Regions from separate parts of the Streptomyces sp. NBC_00483 genome, predicted to be linked through region 1. Evidence: riboswitches for the same ligand, from Rfam matches in the RefSeq annotation. Region 1 holds a riboswitch; the other holds the start of a gene.
What was found. A riboswitch is a leader RNA that binds a small molecule or an ion and turns the genes downstream of it on or off. The one in region 1 is predicted to bind glycine.
Positions count from the first base shown of each region.

Region 1 (4,407 bases):
CCGAACCCCACGGACGAGCTCGCGAGGCGGCGGGGCAGGGCCGTGTGAGGTCCGTACCGCCGCGTTGTCAGTGGCGTAGGGCAGCATCAGTGATGTGAGAACCGCGCCCACGATCCTGCATCTCGACATGGATGCCTTCTACGCCTCTGCGGAGCAGGCGGCGAAGCCGAGCCTGCGCGGGAAAGCGGTCGTCGTGGGCGGGCTGGGTCCGCGCGGTGTCGTGGCCACGGCGTCGTACGAGGCGCGGAAGTTCGGGGTGCACTCGGCGATGCCGATGGGGCAGGCGCGCAGGCTCGCCCCGCATGCCGCGTATCTGGTGCCGCGCTTCCGGCTCTACCGGGAGATCAGCGAGCAGGTGATGGGGCTCCTGGGTGCCCTTTCTCCGCTCGTGGAGCCGCTCAGCCTGGACGAGGCGTTCGTCGATCTGGAGGCCGGTGAGGCGGCCTGGGACGCCGCTTCGGCGGAAGCCGTGGGGCAGCGGCTGCGGGCCGACATCCGACGCGTGACCGGGCTGAACGGGTCCGTGGGGCTCGCCGCGTCCAAGATGCTCGCGAAGATCGGCTCGGAGGAGGCGAAGCCGGACGGGCTCGTGCTCATACGCCCTGGGACCGAGCGCGCGCTGCTCGGGCCGCAGTCCGTGCGCATTCTGCCCGGCGTCGGGCCCGCGACGGCGGATCATCTGCGGCGGGCCGGGATCCTGACCGTGGAGGAGATCGCGGGGGCCGGCGAGGACGAGCTGGTGCGCCTCCTTGGGAAGGCGCACGGCAGCCACCTGTACGAGATGGCGCTGGCCCGCGACGAGCGGCCCGTCGTCGCCGAGCGGGACTCCAAGTCCGTATCGGTCGAGGACACGTACGACGTGGACATCCATGACCGGGTGCGGGTCCGGATGGAGGTGCGCAGGCTCGCCGACCGGTGCGTGGAGCGGCTGAGAGCGGCCGAGCGCTCGGGGCGGACCGTGGTGCTCAAGGTGCGGCGCTACGACTTCTCGACGCTGACGCGTTCAGAGACGCTGCGGGGGCCGACGGACGATCCCGGGGTGGTGCGGGAGGCCGCGGCGCGGCTGCTGGAGAGCGTGGACACGACCGGTGGCGTGCGGTTGCTGGGGGTCGGTGTCAGCGGGCTCGCCGACTTCACGCAGGAGGACCTGTTCGCGCAGTTCGCCGCCGCGGAGGAAGCAGCCGCTGAGGAGGCCGCCGCCGAGGAGCCGGAGGGGGAGGCGGTCGCGGCCGAGACCGTGGAGGCCGCCGAGCCCGTCGAGCGGCGATGGCTGGCGGGGCACGATGTGCGGCATGCCGAGTTCGGGCCCGGGTGGGTGCAGGGGAGCGGGCTCGGGCGGGTGACCGTGCGGTTCGAGACGCCGTATGCGGCGGTGCCGGGGCGGGTGCGGACGTTCCGGGTCGATGATCCCGAGCTGGAGTCGGCGGATCCGCTGCCGCTGGTGGAGGGCGCCGAAGTTCAGGTCGGGTCGTCCTCCGCGCCCGCGACCTTGCCGAATGTGACGTCGGGCGACTGAGGAGCCGTGATGTCCAGACCGTAGTGGTGGTAGAGCTGGAGCTCCTGCTCGGGGGAGAGATGGCGGCCCACGCCGAAGTCGGGGGCGTCCTTGATCAGGGAGCGCTCGAAGGGCACGTGCAGCGTGCCGTCCGTGAAGTCGCTGGGTTCGAGCGGGACGAAGGCATCGCGGCTGAACAGGCCGGTTCGTATCGCGGCCCACTCCGGCACGCCCGTGGCGTCGTCCAGGTACACCTCGTCGATGGTGCCGATCTTGGCTCCGTTGCGGTCGAACGCCTTGCGGCCGATCAGATTGCGCGGATCGACATCGGTCTGCACGGGCCCTCCAACTGATCGCGATGATCGCAACTCGTCTGTAACCACTACGAAAGAGCACATTGCGGAAGGCGGCCACTCGGGGGCTCCGGCCAAGTTGCCGCTGGTAGGCTGGCGACTGGCTGCTGACCCCGTGCGGGAGAGTCTTCCGACAGTAGTCGGGGGCGCCGAAGGAGCAAATCCTCCCCGGAATCTCTCAGGCCCCTGTACCGCACGGACGAGGTCACTCTGGAAAGCAGGGCGGGGTGCACGGTTTCCGCTCTCACCGACGGTGCAAGCCGGTGTGTTCCGTGTTCTCGCGGGGTGGGCCGGTGAAGCTCTCAGGTTGAGATGACAGAGGGGGAGGCCGGACGGGTACCCGCGCCGTGGTGCCCCTCGTAGGTCGCAATGACCAGGAGGCCTCCGCCAATGACCGCCAACCGTATTCCGCTCTCCCAGCTGGAGCGAGGAATCCCCTTCGAGCAGCGCCACATCGGCCCCGATGACGCCGCTCAGGCCAAGATGCTCGCGCAGGTCGGCTACGGCTCGCTGGACGAGCTGACCGCGGCCGCGGTGCCCGATGTGATCAAGAGCGCCGAGGCGCTCGACCTTCCGGCCGCCCGCAGCGAGGCCGAGGTGCTCGCCGAGCTCAAGTCGCTCGCCGAGCGCAACCAGGTGCTCGGCTCGATGATCGGCCTCGGCTACTACGGGACGTTCACGCCTCCCGTCATCCTGCGCAATGTGATGGAGAACCCGTCCTGGTACACGGCGTACACGCCCTACCAGCCGGAGATCTCGCAGGGCCGACTCGAGGCGCTGCTCAACTTCCAGACCATGGTCGCCGAGCTGACCGGCCTGCCCACCTCGGGCGCCTCGCTGCTCGACGAGGGCACCGCGGCCGCCGAGGCGATGGCCCTGTCGCGCCGCGTCGGCAAGGTCAAGAACGGCGTCTACGTCGTCGACGCCGACGCCCTTCCGCAGACCATCGCCGTCATCGAGACGCGCGCCGAGCCGACCGGCGTCGAGATCGTCGTCGCCGACCTGAGCGAGGGCATCCCCGCCGAGGTCGCCGAGCGCGGTGTCGTCGGTGTGCTCGTGCAGTACCCCGGTGCCTCCGGTGTCGTGCGGGACATCAAGCCTGTGATCGACCAGGCGCACGAGCTGGGCGCCATCGTCACCGTTGCCGCTGATCTTCTTGCTCTTACATTGCTGACCTCGCCCGGTGAACTCGGCGCGGACATCGCCGTCGGTACGACGCAGCGCTTCGGTGTCCCGATGGGCTTCGGCGGTCCGCACGCCGGATTCATGGCCGTGCGCGAGAAGTTCGCGCGCTCGCTGCCCGGCCGCCTCGTGGGTGTCTCCGTCGACGCCGACGGCAACAAGGCGTACCGACTCGCCCTGCAGACCCGCGAGCAGCACATCCGCCGCGAGAAGGCGACCAGCAACATCTGTACCGCGCAGGTGCTGCTCGCCGTCATGGCCGGCATGTACGCCGTGTACCACGGGCCCGAGGGCCTGAAGTCCATCGCCCGGCGCACCCACCGCTACGCCACCGTGCTCGCCGCGGGGCTCAGGGCGGGCGGCGTCGAGGTCGTGCACGGCGCGTACTTCGACACCCTCACCGTGCGGGTGCAGGGCCGGGCCGCCGAGGTCGTCTCCGCCGCGCGCGAGGGCGGCGTCAACCTGCGCCTCGTGGACGCCGATCACGTCTCGCTCTCCTGTGACGAGACCACCACGCGGGCCCAACTGGGCGCCGTGTGGAGCGCGTTCGGTGTCGAGGGGGACATCGAGGCCCTGGACGCCGAGGCGGCGGACACGCTGCCGGGCGGGCTGCTGCGCGAGGACGACTACCTGACGCACCCCGTCTTCCACCAGCACCGCTCCGAGACGGCGATGCTGCGTTACCTGAGGGCGCTCGCCGACCGCGACTACGCGCTGGACCGCGGCATGATCCCGCTGGGCTCCTGCACGATGAAGCTCAACGCGACGACGGAGATGGAGCCGGTCACCTGGCCCGAGTTCGGCCAGCTGCACCCCTTCGCCCCCGCCGAGCAGGCGCAGGGCTACCTGACGCTCATCCGTGAGCTGGAGGAGCGGCTCGCCGAGGTCACCGGCTACGACAAGGTGTCGCTGCAGCCGAACGCCGGCTCGCAGGGCGAGCTCGCCGGTCTGCTCGCCGTCCGCGGCTACCACCGGGCCAACGGTGACGAGCAGCGCACCGTCTGCCTCATCCCGTCCTCCGCGCACGGTACGAACGCCGCGAGCGCCGTGATGGCCGGCATGAAGGTCGTCGTCGTGAAGACCGCCGACGACGGCGAGGTCGACATCGAGGACCTGCGCGCCAAGATCGAGAGTTACGCGGACCAGCTGTCCGTCCTCATGATCACGTACCCGTCGACGCACGGTGTCTTCGAGGAGCACGTCGCCGACATCTGCGCCGCCGTGCACGACGCGGGCGGTCAGGTCTACGTCGACGGCGCGAACCTCAACGCGCTGGTGGGCCTCGCCAAGCCGGGCCGCTTCGGCGGCGACGTCTCGCACCTGAACCTGCACAAGACGTTCTGCATCCCGCACGGCGGCGGCGGTCCCGGCGTCGGC
Region 1 is NZ_CP107880.1:2,194,876-2,199,282, reverse strand. It holds gene OHA73_RS09560 (MerR family transcriptional regulator) at 1-48, shown strand, start outside; gene OHA73_RS09555 (DNA polymerase IV) at 95-1,516, shown strand; gene OHA73_RS09550 (PRC-barrel domain-containing protein) at 1,459-1,833, opposite strand; glycine riboswitch at 1,957-2,052, shown strand; gene gcvP (aminomethyl-transferring glycine dehydrogenase) at 2,239-4,407, shown strand, end outside.

Region 2 (4,407 bases), 4.3 Mb from region 1:
GACCCACAGGTACGCCTCGACCTCGTCGGCGATGCGACGGAACTCGGCGAAGTCCAGCTGGCGCGGGTACGCGGACCAGCCGGCGATGATCACCTTCGGGCGGTGCTCCTTGGCGAGCCGCTCGACCTCGGCCATGTCGACCAGGCCCGCGTCGTCCACGTGGTACGGGACCACGTTGAACTGCTTGCCGGAGAAGTTCAGGCGCATGCCGTGCGTGAGGTGGCCGCCGTGCGCCAGGTCCAGGCCGAGGATCGTGTCGCCCGGCTTGGCGATGGCGAAGAGCGCGGCCTGGTTCGCGGAGGCGCCCGAGTGCGGCTGCACGTTCGCGTACTCGGCGCCGAAGAGCGCCTTCACGCGGTCGATCGCGATCTGCTCGGTGACGTCGACGTGCTCGCAGCCGCCGTAGTAGCGGCGGCCGGGGTAGCCCTCCGCGTACTTGTTGGTGAGGACCGAGCCCTGGGCCTCCATGACGGCGGCCGGAGCGAAGTTCTCCGACGCGATCATTTCGAGGGTCGACTGCTGGCGCTTCAGCTCGGCGTCGACCGCGACGGCGACCTCGGGGTCGAGCTCGTGCAGGGATTCGTTCAGTACGGACATCGGTGGGGTCAGCTCCCGGAGAACTCGGTGTACTCGTCGGCGGAGAGCAGGTCCTTCGGCTCGTCGGCCAGCCGGACCTTGAACAGCCAGCCGCCCTCGAACGGGGCCGAGTTGACCAGGGCCGGGTCGTCGACGACGTCCTGGTTGATCTCGGTGACCTCGCCGTTGACGGGGGAGTACAGGTCGGAGACCGACTTGGTCGACTCGAGCTCGCCACAGGTCTCACCGGCGGTGGTGGTGTCACCGACCTCGGGGAGCTGGACGAACACGATGTCACCGAGCGCGTTGGCGGCGTGCTCCGTGATGCCGATCGTGGCGACGCCGTCCTCGACGGCCGAGAGCCACTCGTGCTCCTTGCTGTAACGCAGCTGCTGGGGGTTGCTCATGATGCGAATTCTCCTGTACGCGGGAAGGTGCTGGTGACGGTGGGTGCGCCGACGGGCGGCCGAGCTGCTTCTGGCGCTTTCGAAGGAACCACTTCTGGTTCGAGGGAACTGCTTCTGGCGCTTGTAGAAGGAACTACTTCTGGCGCTTGTAGAACGGCAGGGCCACGACCTCGTACGGCTCGTGCTTGCCGCGGATGTCGACGCCGACACCCGCCGTACCCGCCTCGGCGTGCGCGGGGTCCACGTACGCCATCGCGATCGGCTTGCCGAGCGTCGGGGACGGGGCGCCGGAGGTGACCTCGCCGATCACCGTGCCGTCGACGACGACGGACATCCCGGCGCGCGGGACGCGGCGGCCCTCGGCGATGAGGCCGACGAGCTTGCGGGGCGGGTTGGCCTCGGCGCGCTCGGCGGCGGAGACCAGCGCGTCGTGGCCCACGAAGTCGTCCCCGTGCGAGGTTTTCTCGAACTTCACGACGCGGCCGAGACCGGCGTCGAAGGGCGTGAGGTCGGTCGTCAGCTCGTGCCCGTACAGCGGCATGCCCGCCTCCAGGCGCAGCGTGTCCCGGCAGGACAGGCCGCAGGGGACGAGGCCGTACTCGGTGCCCGCCTCGGTCAGCGCCTGCCACAGCTTCTCGGCGTCGGCGGGGGAGACGAACAGCTCGAAGCCGTCCTCGCCGGTGTAGCCGGTGCGCGCGATGAGCGCCTGCACACCGGCGACGGTGCCGGGCAGACCCGCGTAGTACTTCAGGCCGTCCAGGTCCGCGTCCGTGACGGACTTCATGATCGCGGCCGAGGTGGGGCCCTGCACCGCGAGCAGCGCGTACGCGTCGTGGTCGTCGCGGACCTCGGCATCGAAGCCGGCGGCGCGCTCGGTGAGGGCGTCGAGCACGACCTGCGCGTTGCCCGCGTTGGCGACGACCATGTACTGGGTCTCGCCGAGCCGGTACACGATCAGGTCGTCGAGGATCCCGCCGTCCTCACGGCAGATCATCGTGTAGCGGGCGCGGCCGGCGCCGACGGAGCCGATGTTGCCGACGAGGGCGTGGTTGAGCAGGTCCACGGCCTCCGGTCCGGACACGGTGATCTCGCCCATGTGGGACAGGTCGAAGAGGCCGGCCCGCGTGCGCACGGCGTTGTGCTCGTCGCGCTCGCTGGCGTAGCGCAGCGGCATGTCCCAGCCGGCGAAGTCGGTCATGGTCGCGCCGAGCGAACGGTGCAGGGCGTCCAGTGCGGTAGTGCGGGTCATAGCTGGTCTGCTCCCAGGGGCATGACGGCGATGGCGGGGTCTCGCGTACGAGACGTCCTCCCCATCTGTCATCGGAACCTGAGAGGTTCGCCCCGAGGGGGCTTGCACCTTGGGTGGGGGCGCCGTGTCACAAAGGCGCCCCACTTTTCAGATCTGCCTCGCCCGCGCGGTACGGGGCCTGAGAGATTCAAGGGAGGAACTTGCTCCTTCGGCGTCCGGGTACTCGTCGTACCCGGAACTCTCCCGCGCGGATTCAAGCGGCCGGTATGCAGTTGCGGGCACATCATTGCATGCCCGTCCGACAGGGAAACCCCTTGAGTGGCATTACCTTCTCTTTACACTTGAGGGGCAAGGGTGACGTGACCGCAGCGGGGAGGACGATCACGGTGCACAAGGCAGTGGCGGGGGCTTATGCGGTGTCTGCTTCGGCGCCGGTGGTGGCAGGGGTGCGGATCCCTGGTCAGCGCTCGGTGCGGGACCTGCGCGGCCGCCGTGGTCACACACCACGCCGGCTCGCTTTCGCGGCGGGCGACCTCGTCGTGCTCTCGGGCCTGCCGGGCAGCGGCAAGTCGACGCTGATGCGGCGGGCCGTCACGGAGATCCGGATCGATTCGCAGGACACCCGCGAGCGCTGGGCCGCCCGCATGCCGCGCTACCTGCCGTACGCGCTGTACCGCCCGTTGGTCCGCGTCGCGCACTACGTGGGGCTGCGCCGGGCGATGCGCTCGGGCTCGAGCGTCGTCGTGCACGACTGCGGTACGCAGGCGTGGGTGCGCCGCTGGGTGATCCGCACGGCGCGGCGGCGCGGGGCCGCCGTCCACCTGATGCTGCTCGACGTACCGGCGGACACGGCCCTTGAGGGGCAGCGGGACCGCGGCCGCGGGGTGTCCCGGTACGCCTTCGCCCGGCATCGCCGTGCGGTGGGCGCGCTCGTCAGCTCGACGGAGCGCGGGGACCTGCCGACCGGGATGGAGTCGGCGGTGCTGCTCGACCGGGCGGCGATGGAGGCACTGGGCGGGATCACGTTCGGCGCCTGACGCCGGGTCCCGCCCGGCAAGCGGAGGGAACCGCACCGTGGCCCCTTGTGTGTACGAGTTAAGGTCGGGCGGGCACAGCAGCGGGCAGAACAGCAGAGGTTGATGGCAGTCATGGAGTTCCCAGGTACCCCTGAGCCGGGTCACGGTCACGCCCAGGGGCACGAGGGCGGCTACGCCCACCCCGCGCAGGGCTGGCCCGCCAACGAGTTGGAGGAGGTCCTCGCCGCGGCCCTCGGCCAGGAGGCGGGGAGTGCTGGGGATTCGACGGGGCGCCGGATCGTCGAGGTGCTCGGCCGCAGCCACGTGTGGATACCGCTGCCCAGGGGCGGTTCGAACGACAGCAGGGACCTCGATCTGCCGAGCCTGGAGATCCAGGGCCAGGCCTACGTCCCCGTGTTCAGCTCCGAGCAGCAGTTCATGGCGGTCACCGGTGGCCGCATGGACTGCACGGTGGCCCCGGCCGTGGAGTTCGCGCGCGGCCTTCCGCCGCAGGTCGGCATCGCCGTGAACCCGGACGGCACGGTCGGCGTACCGCTGCCGCCGCCCGCCGTCGCCGAGCTGGCCCGCAGTGGTCGCACGGCGCTCGACGGCCCGGCGACGGGTGGCCGCGTGGTGCTGAGCGAGCCCGACTGGCAGATCGACCCCATGGACTTCCTGGCCGCCGTGCGCGAGGAGTTCGAGGGGCTCGGCACGGTGCTGAGCGCCCGGCGATGCCTCGCGACGGTGGAGGACGCGGAGCCGTCCCTGTTCATCGGCGTGGAACTGGCGCAGCCCGTGGGCGCCCCGAGCGGTGCGGGGGACCTTCCGCTGGACGCGCTGGGGCGGGCGCTTGGCCGTGCGCCGGTGGCCTGGGCCGTCAACCTGGTGTTCCTGGACGTGACGCAGGACCCGGTCGCGGACTGGTTGCGTACACACGTACGGCCGTTCTACGTACGAGAAGGGTGACGGCGTCCGTCAAGTCGGTGTCAGTATCGCCGCTTAAGCTGGTTTCATGACGTGACCGGTCGGTGCTTCGCTTTCCGGCCACGTGAACACGGACGTATTTGAAGAGCCGAAGGGGCGGTTACGGGTGAGTGCGTCGGGCACGGCCGCGGCCGGACAGGTCGAGCACATGCTGCGCCAGGTGACGCCGGGACGC
Region 2 is NZ_CP107880.1:6,525,345-6,529,751, forward strand. It holds gene glyA (serine hydroxymethyltransferase) at 1-597, opposite strand, end outside; gene gcvH (glycine cleavage system protein GcvH) at 606-983, opposite strand; gene gcvT (glycine cleavage system aminomethyltransferase GcvT) at 1,117-2,232, opposite strand; glycine riboswitch at 2,288-2,389, opposite strand; glycine riboswitch at 2,390-2,488, opposite strand; gene OHA73_RS29390 (AAA family ATPase) at 2,649-3,269, shown strand; gene OHA73_RS29395 (enhanced serine sensitivity protein SseB) at 3,381-4,214, shown strand; gene OHA73_RS29400 (enhanced serine sensitivity protein SseB C-terminal domain-containing protein) at 4,339-4,407, shown strand, end outside.
Region 2: linked by a shared signal. The riboswitch ahead of gcvT (glycine cleavage system aminomethyltransferase GcvT) and the one ahead of gcvP (aminomethyl-transferring glycine dehydrogenase) in region 1 are both predicted to bind glycine.